2 regions of the Streptomyces sp. NPDC094147 genome follow, and region 1 is predicted to be linked to the other one. Evidence: riboswitches for the same ligand, from Rfam matches in the RefSeq annotation. Region 1 holds a riboswitch; the other holds the start of a gene.

Region 1 (7,378 bases):
TAGTAGTTGGCACTTGACGGAGTGCTCGACAGCGATCACCCGAATTCGGGCATTGAACACAGGAGTTAACAGAACGGCTAGAACAGCCAGAACGCCCGGAATGCGTCAGACCCGCGAAAGACGCTTCAGGAGCAGCAGGGAGGCGACCGGGCGCGCGCCCGCCTTCGCGACGCCGTCGGCGACTTCCTTGTCCGTCGAGACGACCACCACGGGCCGCCCCGAGGGCTCGGCGCGCACCAGCTGACGGATCAGCTCGTCCGCGGTCACCCCGGGCTTGGAGAACAGCACCCGGACGCCCCTGGGCGGTGCGAGCAGCACCGGAGCCGCCAGTTCCGCGCCGTCGAAGACGCAGGTGACCTCGGCGCCCGTCTGGGCGGCGAGCACCGAGAGCCCGCCGAGCAGCCGCAGCCGCTGCTTCTCCAACGGCATCGTGGGATAGCCGGTCTTGGTGACGTTGTAGCCGTCCACGACCAGATGCACCTGGGGCAGCGCGAGGAGTTGGTCGAGCAGCGCCGGGTCGGTCTCGGAGAGCGCGCGGGCCGCGATGTCCTTGGGCGTCATGGTGCCCGGCGCGACCGCGTCCACCGTGTCGGCGGGGCGCACCGAGGCGGGCGGCAGGGCGAGTTCGCGCCGCAGGCCCTGGGCGCTCTCCAGGACGGTGTCGAGCAGCAGCCGCAGCCGCATGTCCTCGACGGAGCGCCCCTCGCGCACCGCGCGCCGGCTCGCCTCAAGGCCCGACTCGGCCTCGCCGAGCCGCGTCTTGAGCCGCCGGGTCTCGCTCTCGGCGGCGGCCACCCGGGCGGCCGCCTCGCCCCTGATGCCGTCGATCTCGGAGGTGGTCTTGCGCAGGGCGGCCTCGCCGCGCTTCACATCGCTCAGGGCGCTGCGCAGCTTGCGCTGGAGCGTTTCGGCTTCCTTGCGCGCCGCGATCAGTTCCGTCCGCAGTTGTTCGCTATCCGACTTGATCTGGGCGCGGGCTTCGGCGAGTTCCTCGCGCAGCCGGTCCAGTTCGCGCCGGCCCTCCTCGTCGGCCCGCTCGGCGTCCGCCCGCTGGGCCTCCTCGCCGGCCGCGGCGACCAGCTTCACCCAGCCGGTGGGGCGCAGCACATAGGCGGCGGCCGCCACGTCCACGGGGTCGGCGGCCGCGGGCGGCGAGCCCGCCTCGACGGCCCCCGCGAGCTCCGGCTGGGACTCCTTGAGCCGCTCGCCGATCCGCTGCCGGAACACCGGGTCGCTCTCCAGGGCGGCGGCCATCGCGTTGCCGGCGAACTTGGCGCGCCGGGTCGGGGTGAAACGGGCGTACTGCCGCAATTGTCCGGGCAGTTCGGCGACGGTCAGGCCGCCGAACGCCTCCGAGACGAAGGCGACGACCCGGCGCCGCACGCCCTCGGGCAGCGGGCGGTCGAGCACCTCGGCGGGGCCGTCACCGGCCGAAGCGGCCGGTTCAGCACCGCTTGCACGCTCCACAATCCGTCACCCCAACTGTCATCCGTACCGCTTCCGGAGCACTCCTCAGGAAGCGCTCGCCGAGTCGGTGCCCGGCCGGTCCACCAGCTCGATCCGGTCCACCGCGTTGCACCACCGGCAGCGAACCGACTCGATGGTCTCACTGACCACCTCGCGTTCCTCCACCTTGGGCTCTCCGGCAAGGTCCAGATGGACGTACTCGACCACTTTCGACGAGCGGGTGACATCGAAACGGGTGAGGTTTCCGCAGAGCGTGCAGCGCCACCGGGTGTCGGCGGTCGGCTGGGGAACGGTGGTCATGTGGTGCCGTCCTCTTTCCACTTCCATGGTCCAGGATCTCGCGGTGCGCCGTCGAACTGCGGGAGTATTGCCCGTAACCCTACGGCCTACCCGTCGACCGCCGACACGGCGAGGCGGTCTGTACCGATAGCCCCTTTTGGGCCATTCTCTCCCCATGGTCAAGTGGCGGGGAGCGGTGATCCTCAGGGGTGCGGTGCGGGGACCGACCGTGACGTACGGGCTGATCACCGCCTGCTGTCTGCTCTTCGCGGTCAGCCCGGCCTCCGGTCTGAACCCGGGCCACGGAACCGGCGACGCGATCCTCAGCGCCCAGAGCGACTACTTCGCCCGCTGGGGCGTCATCCCCGGCCAACTCCTCGCGGGCCGGCCGCGCACCCTGCTCACCCCGCTCACCGCCCTGTTCGTGCACGGCAGCTGGCTGCATCTGCTCGGCAACATGCTGTTCCTGTACGTCTTCGGCGCGATGACCGAGGAACGCATGGGCCCGGTGGAGTTCGCCCTGTTCTATCTGGGCAGCGGCTATCTCGCCCTGTTCGCGTACGCGGCGGCCCACTCGGGCTCGGAGCAGACCCTGGTGGGGGCGTCCGGGGCCATCTCGGCCGTGCTCGGCGCCTTCCTCTGCCTCTTCCCCCGGGCCCGGGTGACCAGCATCTTCCCGTTCCTGCTGTTCCTGCCGCTGCGTTTTCCCGCCTGGATGGTCCTCGTCTTCTGGTTCGCCCTGCAGTGGCTGGCGATCCGCAGCGCCTCGGCCGGGCCCGGGGTGGCCTACCTCGCGCACCTCGTCGGCTTCGGCCTCGGCTTCGTCTACGCGTGGGCCCGTTTCCGCCGGACGGATAGAGTGAAACGCCGAAGGCCCGTGAAGCCCGCGGGTGCGGCCGCCACCGAGGGAGAAAGCCAGCCGTGATCACCGCGATCGTGCTCATCAAGACCAGCGTGGACCGGATTCCCGAGATCGCGGAATCGATCGCGGCGCTCGAAAGCGTCAGCGAGGTGTACTCGGTGACGGGTACCTACGACCTGATCGCGCTGGTCAGGGTGGCCCGCCACGACGACCTGGCGGACATCATCCCCGGCAGCATCAGCAAGATCCCGGGCGTCGAGGCCACGGACACGCATGTGGCGTTCCGTACGTACTCGCAGCACGACCTGGAAGCCGCGTTCGCCATCGGCCTGGACTCGTAAGCCCCCCTGCCCGGGGGGGCAGCCGAGATCAAGCCCCTCCGGCGCTTGAGGAGCGGGGTCCGGTGCGGAGCCCCCAGTAGGCGTGGCCCGGCGCTACACCGCCGGGACGCAGCGGCCGCCCTCCGTGCGGTACTGCCACTTCGCGCCCTGGGTGACCAGTTCCCGTACCGCCCCCACGAACCGGTCCACGTGCTCGTCCGGCGTCCCCGCGCCGAAGCTCACCCGGATCGCGTTCAGGGAGAGCTCGCCCGGCTCGGCCTCCGGGGCGCCGCACTCGCCCGGGTCCTGCGGGTCGCTCCCGAGCAGCGTGCGCACCAGCGGGTGGGCGCAGAAGAGCCCGTCCCGCACGCCGATCCCGTACTCCGCCGAGAGCGCCGCCGCGAAGTGCGAGCTGTTCCAGCCCTCGACGACGAACGAGATGACGCCGACCCGGGGCGCGTCGTCGCCGAAGAGCGAGAGGATCTTGACCTCCGGCACCGCGGCGAGCCCCTCGCGCACCTTCGCGATCAGGTGCCGCTCGCGCTCGACCAGCGAGTCGAAGCCCGCCTCGGTGAGCGCCTTGCAGGCGGAGGCGATGGAGTACACCCCGATGACGTTGGGCGAACCGGCCTCGTGGCGCGCGGCCGTCGTGTGCCACTCCACGTCCACGCCGCCGTCGGTGCGCCGCGCGACCTTCTTCGACGCACCGCCGCCCGCGAGGTACGGCTCGGAGTCCTGGAGCCAGTCCGCGCGGCCCGCGAGCACGCCCGAGCCGAACGGCGCGTACAGCTTGTGCCCGGAGAAGGCGATCCAGTCGACGTCCAACTCCCGTACGGAGACGGGGTGGTGGGGCGCGAGCTGGGCGGCGTCGAGCACGATGCGGGCGCCGTGCGCGTGTGCCGCGGCAGCCAGTTCCCGCACCGGCCACAGCTCACCGGTGACGTTGGACGCGCCGGTGACGCAGACCAGCGCGGGGCCGTAGGGGTCGCGGTCGGCCAGCGCGCGCTCAAGGGTCTCGACCGCCTGGTGCGGGCTGCGCGGCGCGTTGAGGCAGGTGACCCGGGCGTCCCGCCAGGGCAGCAGCGAGGCGTGGTGCTCGGTCTCGAAGACGAAGACCTGGCAGTTCGCCGGGACGGCCTGGGCGAGCAGGTTCAGCGAGTCCGTGGTGGAGCGGGTGAAGACGACCTGGTCGCCGGGGCGGCAGTCGAGGAACTCCGCCACCGCCGCCCGGCTGTTCTCGAACAGGTCGGTGGAGAGCTGCGAGAGGTAGCCGGCCCCCCGGTGCACGCTGCCGTAGTACGGGGCGTACGCGGCGACGTCGTCCCAGACCCGCTGCAGCGCGGGCGCGCTCGCCGCGTAGTCGAGGGCGGCGTAGGTCACCTCGCCGCCGGTGACCAGCGGCACGGTGACATCGCGGCCGAGCACCGGCAGCGGCGCGGCACAGCAGGGGTCGGCGGACTCGTCGGTGACGGAAGCGGCGGCGGAGACGGCGGTGGCGGGGCGTGCGGACATGGCGGTATCTCCCGGCAGGAAAAGGCGAGTTGACTTCGGATCCCGGGTGCGACGGCGTGCCCCGGCCTCGATCGAGGGGGGTCGACTGCCTTTCCGCGTACGGGTGTTGACCTCGAACACGCAGCCCGGAGAAGGGCGGCGTGGAGGGTGGTGAAGAAAGGGGCGGTACGCCCTATCGCATTCGCTTGCTCACGAGACTGCTCCCTTGAGGACCAGGACCCCAGGGCTGTGACATCCGATGATGTCCAGGGGTCCGCGCTTGCCGTAGGCCTTGCTGCCTACGACCTGGTCTTCACCCGGGGCACCCCGCCACGGACGGAGGGTTGCCGGACAGCGAGCCGGGGCCTAAATCGCTGTCACTCATGACCTTGAAAAGCATCCTGCCACACGTCGCGACGTACGCAAGGCGCAGTCCGCGATCCGGACTGCGCCCTGCGTCACATCACGTACGGTTCAGGCGTTGCTGGCCGCGACCCAGCGCTCCAGGGCGGCGCGGGCGGCCCCGGAGTCGATGGCCTCGGCGGCCCTGGCCATCGCGGCGCCGATCTGCCCGGCGAGCGGCCCTTCGCCCGGTTCGAGGGCGACCAGCGCGGCCGCCGAGTTCAGCAGCACCGCGTCCCGCACCGGCCCGCTCTCGCCCGTGAGCAGCCGGCGGACGACCTCCGCGTTGTACGAGGGGTCCCCGCCGCGCAGTGCCTCGATGGGCACGAGCTCGATGCCGACGTCGCGCGGGTCGAAGCTCTGCTCGCGGACGGCGCCGTCGCGCACCACCCACACCCGCGAGGTGGCGGTGGTGGTGAGCTCGTCGAGGCCGTCGTCACCGCGGAAGACCAGCGCGGACGAGCCGCGCTCGGCGAGCACGCCCGCCACGATGGGCGCCATCCGCGCGTCGGCGACACCGGTCGCCTGGGCGCGTACCCTCGCCGGATTGGTGAGCGGGCCCAGCACGTTGAACGTGGTGCGGATGCCCAACTCCTTGCGGGCGGCGGCCACGTACCGCAGCGCGGGATGGAACTTCACCGCGAAGCACATGGTGATCCCGGCCTCCTCGGCCACCTCCACCACCCGCTTCGGCGACAGGTTCAGATTGACGCCGAGCTTCTCCAGGACGTCGGAGGCGCCGCTGGAGGAGGAGGCGGCGCGGTTGCCGTGCTTGACGACCTTGGCGCCGGTTCCGGCGACCACGATCGCCGACATGGTGGAGATGTTGACGGTCTTGGCGCCGTCGCCGCCGGTGCCGACGATGTCGACGCTCGGGCCCGGCACCTCGATCAGGTTGGCGTGCGCGTACATGGTGCGCACCAGGCCGGTGATCTCGGCGACCGTCTCGCCCTTGGCGCGCAGCGCGACCATGAAGCCCGCGATCTGGGCGTTCGTCGCCTCGCCGCGCATGATCCTGTCCATCGCCCAGGCGGTCGCGTCCGCGCTCTGGTCGGCGCCGCTCAGCAGCGAGTCCAGGACACCCGGCCAGGAGTAGGCCGCCACGGTGTCGCCTCCGGTGGGGGTAACAGCGCTCATGCTCGCTCCTGGTGGTCAAAAGGACGGGATACCGCCCGCCAGCCTATCGAGAGGCGCGGGGCGGTCCGCGTCCGTGCCCGAAGTGCGGACGCGGAAAAGACTCCGGCCCGGCCCCCGTGCAGGGGCCGGGCCGGAGCCTCGGTTGTGGCGACCGTCAGGTCAAGCAGGGATCAGTGGTGGCCGTGGCCGCTCGTGATCTCTTCGTACTCCTCGGCCGTCGGCTTGGGGATCTGGTTGCCCTCGCCGTAGTAGCCCTTGCTGAGCTTGGCGCGCAGCTTCTGCGTCCGCGACACCTTGCGGGCGACACCGTTCTCGTCGACCTTCGGGCCGATCTCGGCCGGCTTGTACTGCTCGTGCGCGGTGAGCTTGTAGAGCGCGGCGGCGTCCAGCGGCTCGTGGATCTCCACGAACTCACCGTGCGGCAGCCGCTTGATGATGCCGGACTCGCGTCCGTGCAGCACCTTCTCGGCGTCGCGCCGCTGCAGACCCAGGCAGATCCGCTTGGTGGCGACGAACGCGAGGACCGGTGCGACGAAGAACGCGATCCGGACGAACCAGGTGATGACGTTGATCGACAGGTGGAAGTGGGTCGCCCAGAGGTCGTTTCCACCACCCATGAGCAGCACCATGTACCAGGTGATCCACGCGACACCGAACGCGGTACGCGTCGGGGCGTTGCGCGGCCGGTCCGCGATGTGGTGCTCGCGCTTGTCGCCGGTGACCCAGGACTCGATGAACGGGTAGACCGCGATGGTCGCGAGGACCAGCGGGAAGATCATCAGCGGGATGAACACGCCCAGGACGAGCGTGTGACCCCAGAGGTTGATCTCCCAGCCCGGCATGACACGGATCAGGCCTTCGGAGAAGCCCATGTACCAGTCGGGCTGGGCACCGGTGGACACCTGGTCCGGACGGTAGGGGCCGATCGCCCAGATCGGGTTGATCGTGGCGATCGCCGCGATGGCCGCGATGACACCGAAGACCAGGAAGAAGAAGCCTCCGGCCTTGGCCATGTAGACCGGCAGCAGCGGCATGCCGACGACGTTCTTGTTCGTACGTCCCGGACCCGCGAACTGGGTGTGCTTGTGGTAGAAGACCAGGATCAGGTGAGCCACCATCAGGCCGAGCATGATGCCCGGCAGCAGCAGGATGTGGATCGAGTAGAACCGGGCCACGAAGTCCCCGCCGGGGAACTCGCCACCGAAGAGGAAGAACGAGATGTACGTGCCGACCACCGGCATGGAGAGGATCGCGCCCTCCATGAAGCGGACGCCGGTGCCGGAGAGCAGGTCGTCCGGGAGCGAGTAACCGGTGAAGCCGGTGAACATGCCCAGGACGAACAGCAGGAAGCCGAACAGCCAGTTGACCTCACGCGGCTTGCGGAACGCACCCGTGAAGAACACGCGCATCATGTGCACGA
Region 2 (7,378 bases), on a different contig from region 1:
CCACCTGGCACAAGTCCAGCTACAGCGACGCCAGCGGAGGCGACTGCCTCGAAATGGCCCGCTGGCGCAAGTCCACCTACAGCGGGGGCGACGGCGGCGACTGCCTCGAAGTGGCCGACGACCAGCTCGACTTCATACCCGTCCGGGATTCGAAGAACCCGGACGGGCCCGTGCTCGTGTTCCCCGCCGGCGCCTGGTCGGCGTTCGTCGCGGGCGTACGGGCCTGAGGGACCGAGGGGGCTCGGGGCGCAAGTCCCGGGCCGCTGGGGCTACTTGGTGGACTTCAGCGTGATCGCGCCGTTGCTGGTGGTCAGGTCCAGGTGGTGGGCGGCGGACGGGCTGTCCGCGATGCCGATGTTCTTGTTGCCCTTGCTGGTCTGCGCGGAGACGCGGTACGGGCCGGCCGGGGCGGTGACGCTGATGCTGCCGTTGGACGTCTTCGCCCGGACGTCCTGCGCGACGGCCGGGGTGATGGAGATCGAGCCGTTGGAGGTCTGCGCCGTGATGCCCGCGCCCTTCAGGCCGCCGGCCTTGATCGCGCCGTTGGTGGTGTGGACGTCGACCGGTCCGCTCGCACCGTCCACGATGATCTCCCCGTTGCTGCTGGACACCTTCACCTCGCCCACCGCCGACAGCTTCATCGCGCCCGAGTGGGCCGAGCCGGTCACCGGGATCCCGGCCGGGACGTCGACCGTGTAGTCCACCGAGCACTGGGAGCCGCAGTCGCCGAGCACCAGAACGCCGTTCTCCACGCGGTACGTCGAGCCCTCCGGCTTCGTACCGCGGTACGAGACCTCACGGTGCAGGGACACCTTGGCGAGGCGCTTCTTGCCCCGGAGCCGTACGCCCCCGGACTCGGTGTCGATGCGTACCGAGGTGATCTTCTGCGAGACCGTGCTGTCGTCCTTGAACACCTTGTCGTTCAGCGTGTCGTTCAGCGTGTCGCACGCGCCCAGCGCGCCGACCGCGAGCGCGGTGACGGTCACGGCCGCGAGCGAGCGGAGACGCAGCTGTGTGGTGGTCATGAAAGTCCCCCGGGTGGGTGCCAGTTGGGGCGGTTCGGGATGCCGCCGTTGATCACCAACGTAACCGGGTCCGAAGGTCTCCCGCCATGAAGCCAGCACCCGTATCGCCCTTCGGCTTTTCAGTACCCCCTGGGTACTGAAAAGCCGAAGGGCGGCATCCCCTTGCTGGGGATACCGCCCTCGGCGTACAGCTTCGTACCGCTTGATGAACTACCGATCCCTCGTGTGGGGGATCAGAAGTCCATGTCACCGCCCGGCATGCCGCCCGGAGCGGCCGCGGAGGCCTTCTCCGGCTTGTCGGCGATGACGGCCTCGGTGGTGAGGAAGAGCGCCGCGATGGAGGCGGCGTTCTGCAGCGCGGAGCGCGTGACCTTCGCCGGGTCGATGATGCCCTCGGCGATCATGTCGACGTACTCGCCCGTGGCGGCGTTCAGACCGTGGCCGACGGCCAGGTTGCGCACCTTCTCCACGACGACGCCGCCCTCAAGACCACCGTTGACGGCGATCTGCTTCAGCGGGGCCTCCAGGGCCAGGCGCACGGCGTTGGCGCCGGTCGCCTCGTCACCCTCCAGGTCCAGCTTCTCGAAGACCGCGGAGGCCTGGAGCAGGGCCACGCCACCACCGGCGACGATGCCCTCCTCGACGGCCGCCTTCGCGTTGCGAACGGCGTCCTCGATGCGGTGCTTGCGCTCCTTGAGCTCGACCTCGGTCGCGGCACCGGCCTTGATGACCGCAACACCGCCGGCGAGCTTCGCCAGGCGCTCCTGCAGCTTCTCGCGGTCGTAGTCCGAGTCGCTGTTCTCGATCTCGGCGCGGATCTGGTTGACGCGGCCCTGGACCTGCTCGCTGTCACCGGCACCGTCGACGATCGTCGTCTCGTCCTTGGTGATGACGACCTTGCGGGCGCGGCCGAGCAGGTCGAGACCGGCGTTCTCCAGCTTGAGGCCGACCTCCTCGGAGATGACCGTGCCGCCCGTGAGGATGGCGATGTCACCGAGCATGGCCTTGCGGCGGTCGCCGAAGCCCGGGGCCTTGACGGCGACGGACTTGAAGGTGCCGCGGATCTTGTTGACGACCAGGGTCGACAGCGCCTCGCCCTCGACGTCCTCGGCGATGATCAGCAGCGGCTTGCCCGACTGCATGACCTTCTCCAGGAGCGGGAGCAGGTCCTTCACCGAGGAGATCTTGGAGTTGACGATCAGGATGTACGGGTCATCCAGGGCCGCCTCCATGCGCTCCATGTCGGTCGCGAAGTACGCCGAGATGTAGCCCTTGTCGAAGCGCATGCCCTCGGTGAGCTCAAGCTCAAGACCGAAGGTCTGCGACTCCTCGACGGTGATGACGCCTTCCTTGCCGACCTTGTCCATCGCCTCGGCGATGAGCTCGCCGATCTGGGTGTCGGCGGCGGAGATGGAGGCGGTGGAGGCGATCTGCTCCTTGGTCTCCACGTCCTTGGCCTGCTCAAGCAGAGCAGCGGAGACGGCCTCGACGGCCTTCTCGATGCCGCGCTTCAGGGCCATCGGGTTGGCGCCGGCGGCCACGTTGCGCAGACCCTCGCGCACCAGGGCCTGGGCCAGGACGGTCGCGGTGGTCGTACCGTCACCGGCGACGTCGTCCGTCTTCTTGGCGACTTCCTTGACCAGCTCGGCGCCGATCTTCTCAAACGGGTCCTCGAGCTCGATCTCCTTGGCGATGGAAACACCATCGTTGGTGATCGTGGGGGCGCCCCACTTCTTCTCGAGGACGACGTTGCGGCCCTTGGGGCCAAGGGTGACCTTGACGGCGTCGGCGAGCTGGTTCATCCCGCGCTCGAGACCGCGCCGTGCCTCCTCGTCGAACGCGATGATCTTGGCCATGTGAAGTGGTCCTCCCGGACAGGGGTGGCGTTCTTCGTGGACCGCGCCGGTGCCCGCGACGGACGGCCTGCAGCCCTTGTGGTTCCTTGCCCCACCCGGCCTGCGGGCCTCACTGACCCGATCCAAGTTCTGTCACTCTCACTGGGAGAGTGCTAACGCCAATGATTAGCACTCGACCCCTGCGAGTGCAAGCGAGTCTCTTGAACCGGGGCCCTCCACTACGCCCCCTTGGCGGCGCGCCCGGCACCGGCGGGGGCTCCGCCCCCCACACCCCGGCTCCTCAAACGCCGGAGGGGCTTCCCGGTAATACGGCTGCGGACCGTGCGTGGTTGCTCGCGCAGTTCCCCGCGCCCCCAAGGGGCACTGTCCGGCGCCCTGTGCAGACATCCCAAGCCCGTCCGGCGATTGAGGACGAGCGCCGTTCAGGCGCGAACGGGGTCTGGGGCGGAGCCCCAGTGGCCACCGGGGCCCGCCACCGGGGGGACGGAGGAACGCGTGAAGGGGGCCACCCTTTCGGGAGCCCCCTTCATGCGTGAGTGCGTCGGTGGTCGATCGCGCCGAGATCAGACGGCGAGCTTGACCATGTCCGCCTGCGGACCCTTCTGGCCCTGCGAGATCTCGAACTCGACTCGCTGACCTTCTTCAAGGGTGCGGTAGCCGTCCATCTGGATCGCGCTGTAGTGGACGAAAACATCCGCACCACCGTCGACCGCGATGAAGCCGTACCCCTTCTCCGCGTTGAACCACTTGACGGTGCCCTGAGCCATGCCTAACTCCCCTATTACTGGCCCTTGCACGGGACCGCACTTCGCGGACCCGGGTCAGACCTCCACCCTCCGACAGGAGAGGGTGTGCGCCGGAACGCGTCGACCGCGGCTGAATGTATCTGCCCAACTGCCCTCTGCAACAGGTCAATCGGACGAGAATTCCGGGCACACTCGGGGCGCGGAATGCCATGAATTCAACATTCCGGGGCAAGTCGGGCCGGGCAAAGTGCACTTAAGGAGCAAATGGCTCGCACACTTTGACCCCATGTTGTCGCGTTCTCATATGCACTTGGCACACACGGCGAGGGGGCTTTCCCAACTGTACCGCGCTCAACCATGCAGAATTGCCCCCTCCGCTTCTCGTGCGGAGAGGGCAATTCGGGGAAACCGCGCGGCGGATCAGCCTCCGGCGACGGCCGGGATGATCGAGACTCCGGCGCCCTCGGGCGTGGCCGTCTCAAGGCCCTGCTCGAAGCGCACGTCGTCGTCGTTGACGTACACGTTGACGAAGCGGCGCAGCTTGCCCTGGTCGTCCAGGACGCGCGCGGCGATCCCGGTGTGGTTCTTCTCCAGGTCGGCGATGACCTCGGCGAGGGTCGCGCCCTCGGCGGCGACCTCGGCCCGACCGCCGGTGTAGGTGCGGAGAATCGTGGGGATGCGGACGTTCACGCTCATGGTCGGTACTCCTAGTCGTTCGGCAGTGGCTCAGTGGGCGAGGCCCGCGGCGCGGAACGCGTCCAGGCTCGGGCGGATCGTCGCCGTCGGGCCGGTGGTCGGGGCCACCGCGTCGAGGGTCTTGAGGCCGTCACCCGTGTTGAGAACGACCGTGGTGAGCGAAGGGTCGAGCAGACCGGCCTCGATCAGCTTCCGGGTGACGCCGACCGTCACCCCGCCCGCCGTCTCCGCGAAGATGCCCTCGGTGCGGGCCAGCAGCTTGATGGCGTCGACGATCTGCTCGTCATTGACATCCTCCACCGCGCCGCCGGTGCGGCGGGCGATGTCCAGGACGTACGGGCCGTCCGCCGGGTTGCCGATCGCCAGGGACTTGGCGATGGTGTCGGGCTTCTGCGGGCGTACCACGTCGTGGCCGGCCTTGAAGGCGGTCGACACCGGGGAGCAGCCCTCGGCCTGCGCGCCGAAGATCTTGTACGGCTTGTCCTCGACCAGGCCGAGCTTGATGAGCTCCTGAAGTCCCTTGTCGATCTTGGTGAGTTGGGAGCCGGAGGCGATCGGGATGACCAGCTGGTCGGGCAGCCGCCAGCCGAGCTGCTCGCAGATCTCGTACGCCAGCGTCTTGGAACCCTCGCCGTAGTACGGGCGCAGGTTGACGTTGACGAAGCCCCAGCCCTCGCCGAGCGGGTCGCCGATGAGCTCCGAGCAGAAGCGGTTCACGTCGTCGTAGTTGCCCTCGATGCCGACGAGCTCGCCGCCGTACACCGCGGCCATGACGACCTTGCCCTGCTCCAGGTCGTGCGGGATGAACACGCAGGAGCGGAATCCGGCCCGCGCGGCGGCGGCGCCGACCGCGCCCGCGAGGTTTCCGGTGGAGGAGCAGGAGAGCGTGGTGAAGCCGAAGGCGCGGGCGGCCTCCAGGGCCTGGGCGACGACGCGGTCCTTGAAGGAGTGCGTCGGGTTGCCGGAGTCGTCCTTGACGAACAGCCTGCCGGGCTCGACGCCCAGCTCGCGCGCCAGGTTGTCGGCCTTGACGAGCTTGGTGAAGCCGGGGTTCAGGTTCGGCTTGTCGGCGACGTCGGCGGGGACGGGCAGCAGCGGGGCGTAGCGCCAGATGTTCTCGGGGCCGGCCTCGATCCGCTTGCGCAGCGCCTCGGGGTCGCCGAGCGGCAGGTCATAAGCCACTTCGAGCGGTCCGAAACACAGCTCGCAGGCGAAGATCGGGCCGAGTTCGAAACGCTGGCCGCACTCGCGGCAGGAAAGCCCGGACGCCGGACCGAGATCGACAGAGGTGCGGCTTTCAACAGTCTGTGCAGACATGGAGGGGAGGCCCTTTCTCCTCATCTTCCTCATGGCGAACCTCGCCATGAGACGGATTTGGCACCTTCCCTAGCCGGGGGCCTCGCGCATGACTGGCGAGAACCGACTGGAGGGTTGCCGGGGCTTCAACGGGCCGTTTCCCTCTGCCCCTCTGGATGAGCGGTATTCGATTGTCAGCGTGGTGACGACCCCCGACATGCGACGGTCATCCGCGTTGCTCAAGACTGTAACCGAAGCCCTGGACGGTTGAGACAGCCGTCCGAACCGCGAGATGGATCACACAAGGAGGCCGGGGACCGTGCTGGAAGAGGTGGAACGCTGGCTGAGCAGGCGTTCCTGGTCCGCGGCCGAGCGGCCGCTGGACCGGATCATGGCCGCGAAGCACAAGGGCGGAGCCACCGTCAGCGTCGTCCTGCCCGCACTTGACGAGGAGGCCACGGTCGGCGCCATCGTGACCGCGATCCGGGACACGCTGATGACCGGCGGGACGCGCCTGGTGGACGAGCTGGTGGTCATCGACTCCGGCTCCACCGACCGCACCGCCGAGGTCGCGGCGGCGGCCGGCGCGCGTGTCGTGCACCGGGACGCGATCCTGCCGCGGATACCGGCGCTGCCCGGCAAGGGCGAGGTGCTGTGGCGCTCGCTGCTCGTGACCAGCGGCGACATCGTGTGCTTCGTCGACGCCGACCTGAAGGACTTCGACCCGGTGTTCGTGTCGGGGATCGTCGGGCCGCTCCTCACCGACCCGGACGTGGACTTCGTCAAGGCGATGTACGACCGCCCGCTCGGCGAGGCCGCGGGCCAGGGCGGCCGGGTCACCGAGCTGGTGGCGCGCCCGCTGCTCAACCTCCACTGGCCCCAACTGGCCGGATTCGTCCAGCCGTTGGGCGGCGAGTACGCGGCCAGGCGCTCGCTCCTGGAGCGGCTGCCGTTCCCCGTCGGGTACGGAGTGGAGCTCGCCCTGCTGGTCGACGCGCTGCACACGGTGGGCCTCGACGCGCTGGCCCAGGTCGACGTCGGTGTGCGCAAGCACCGCCACCAGGACGGGCAGGCGCTCGGCCGGATGGCCGCCGCGATCTACCGCACCGCCCAGCTCCGGCTGTCCCGGGGCCATCTCGTACGCCCCGAGCTGACCCAGTTCGAGCGGGGCGAGCACGGCTTCGTACCGCGCACCTACGCCGTGGACACCGAGGAGCGGCCGCCGATGCGGGACATCGAGGAGTACCCGCTCCACCGCGCCGCGTAGGGGCCGGAAGGACGGCCGGATCCCGCCCCCCGGGCCGGGCGTACGCGTGTTTGGGCGATTGCGGGGCGGGCTAGGTTCCGCTCATGGTCTCCGCGCACACCACCCCCAAGGTCCAGGTACTCGTCGCGTCCAATCGCGGCCCCGTTTCGTACGTCCTGAAGGAGGACGGCTCGCTGGAGTCCAAGCGGGGCGGGGGCGGGCTCGTCTCCGGGCTCAGCGCGATCGGCGACGACGTGGAGTCGCTGTGGGTGTGCGCGGCGCTCGGGGACGGCGACCGCGAGGCGGTCCGGCGGGGCGTGGGTGAACACGGCGTCCGGATGCTGGACATCGATCCGGAGGTCTTCGCCCAGGCGTACAACGGCATCGCGAACTCGGTGCTGTGGTTCGTCCACCACATGCTGTACCAGACACCGCTGGAGCCGGTCTTCGACGCGGAGTTCCGGCGGCAGTGGGCTTCGTACGAGGCGTACAACCGGGCGTTCGCCGAGGCAT

What was found. Region 1 has a riboswitch for S-adenosylmethionine ahead of ACIQ8J_RS01830 (aminotransferase class V-fold PLP-dependent enzyme). Riboswitches for the same ligand answer to the same signal wherever they lie in the genome.
Region 2: it holds a riboswitch for S-adenosylmethionine, as region 1 does, so the genes downstream of both, thrC (threonine synthase) here and ACIQ8J_RS01830 (aminotransferase class V-fold PLP-dependent enzyme) in region 1, are expected to answer to the same signal.

The regions. Positions count from the first base shown of each region.
Region 1 covers NZ_JBIWHT010000001.1:391,187-398,564, forward strand. The annotation lists gene ACIQ8J_RS01810 (NYN domain-containing protein) at 106-1,467, opposite strand; gene ACIQ8J_RS01815 (hypothetical protein) at 1,513-1,767, opposite strand; gene ACIQ8J_RS01820 (rhomboid family intramembrane serine protease) at 1,922-2,671, shown strand; gene ACIQ8J_RS01825 (Lrp/AsnC family transcriptional regulator) at 2,668-2,949, shown strand; gene ACIQ8J_RS01830 (aminotransferase class V-fold PLP-dependent enzyme) at 3,043-4,440, opposite strand; SAM riboswitch class IV at 4,691-4,808, opposite strand; gene trpD (anthranilate phosphoribosyltransferase) at 4,894-5,958, opposite strand; gene ACIQ8J_RS01840 (cytochrome bc complex cytochrome b subunit) at 6,129-7,378, opposite strand, start outside.
Region 2 covers NZ_JBIWHT010000019.1:14,499-21,876, forward strand. The annotation lists gene ACIQ8J_RS24620 (DUF397 domain-containing protein) at 1-227, shown strand, start outside; gene ACIQ8J_RS24625 (DUF4097 family beta strand repeat-containing protein) at 270-1,025, opposite strand; gene groL (chaperonin GroEL) at 1,259-2,881, opposite strand; gene ACIQ8J_RS24635 (cold-shock protein) at 3,445-3,648, opposite strand; gene ACIQ8J_RS24640 (MoaD/ThiS family protein) at 4,048-4,323, opposite strand; gene thrC (threonine synthase) at 4,354-5,640, opposite strand; SAM riboswitch class I at 5,658-5,802, opposite strand; gene ACIQ8J_RS24650 (glucosyl-3-phosphoglycerate synthase) at 5,939-6,886, shown strand; gene ACIQ8J_RS24655 (trehalose-6-phosphate synthase) at 6,970-7,378, shown strand, end outside.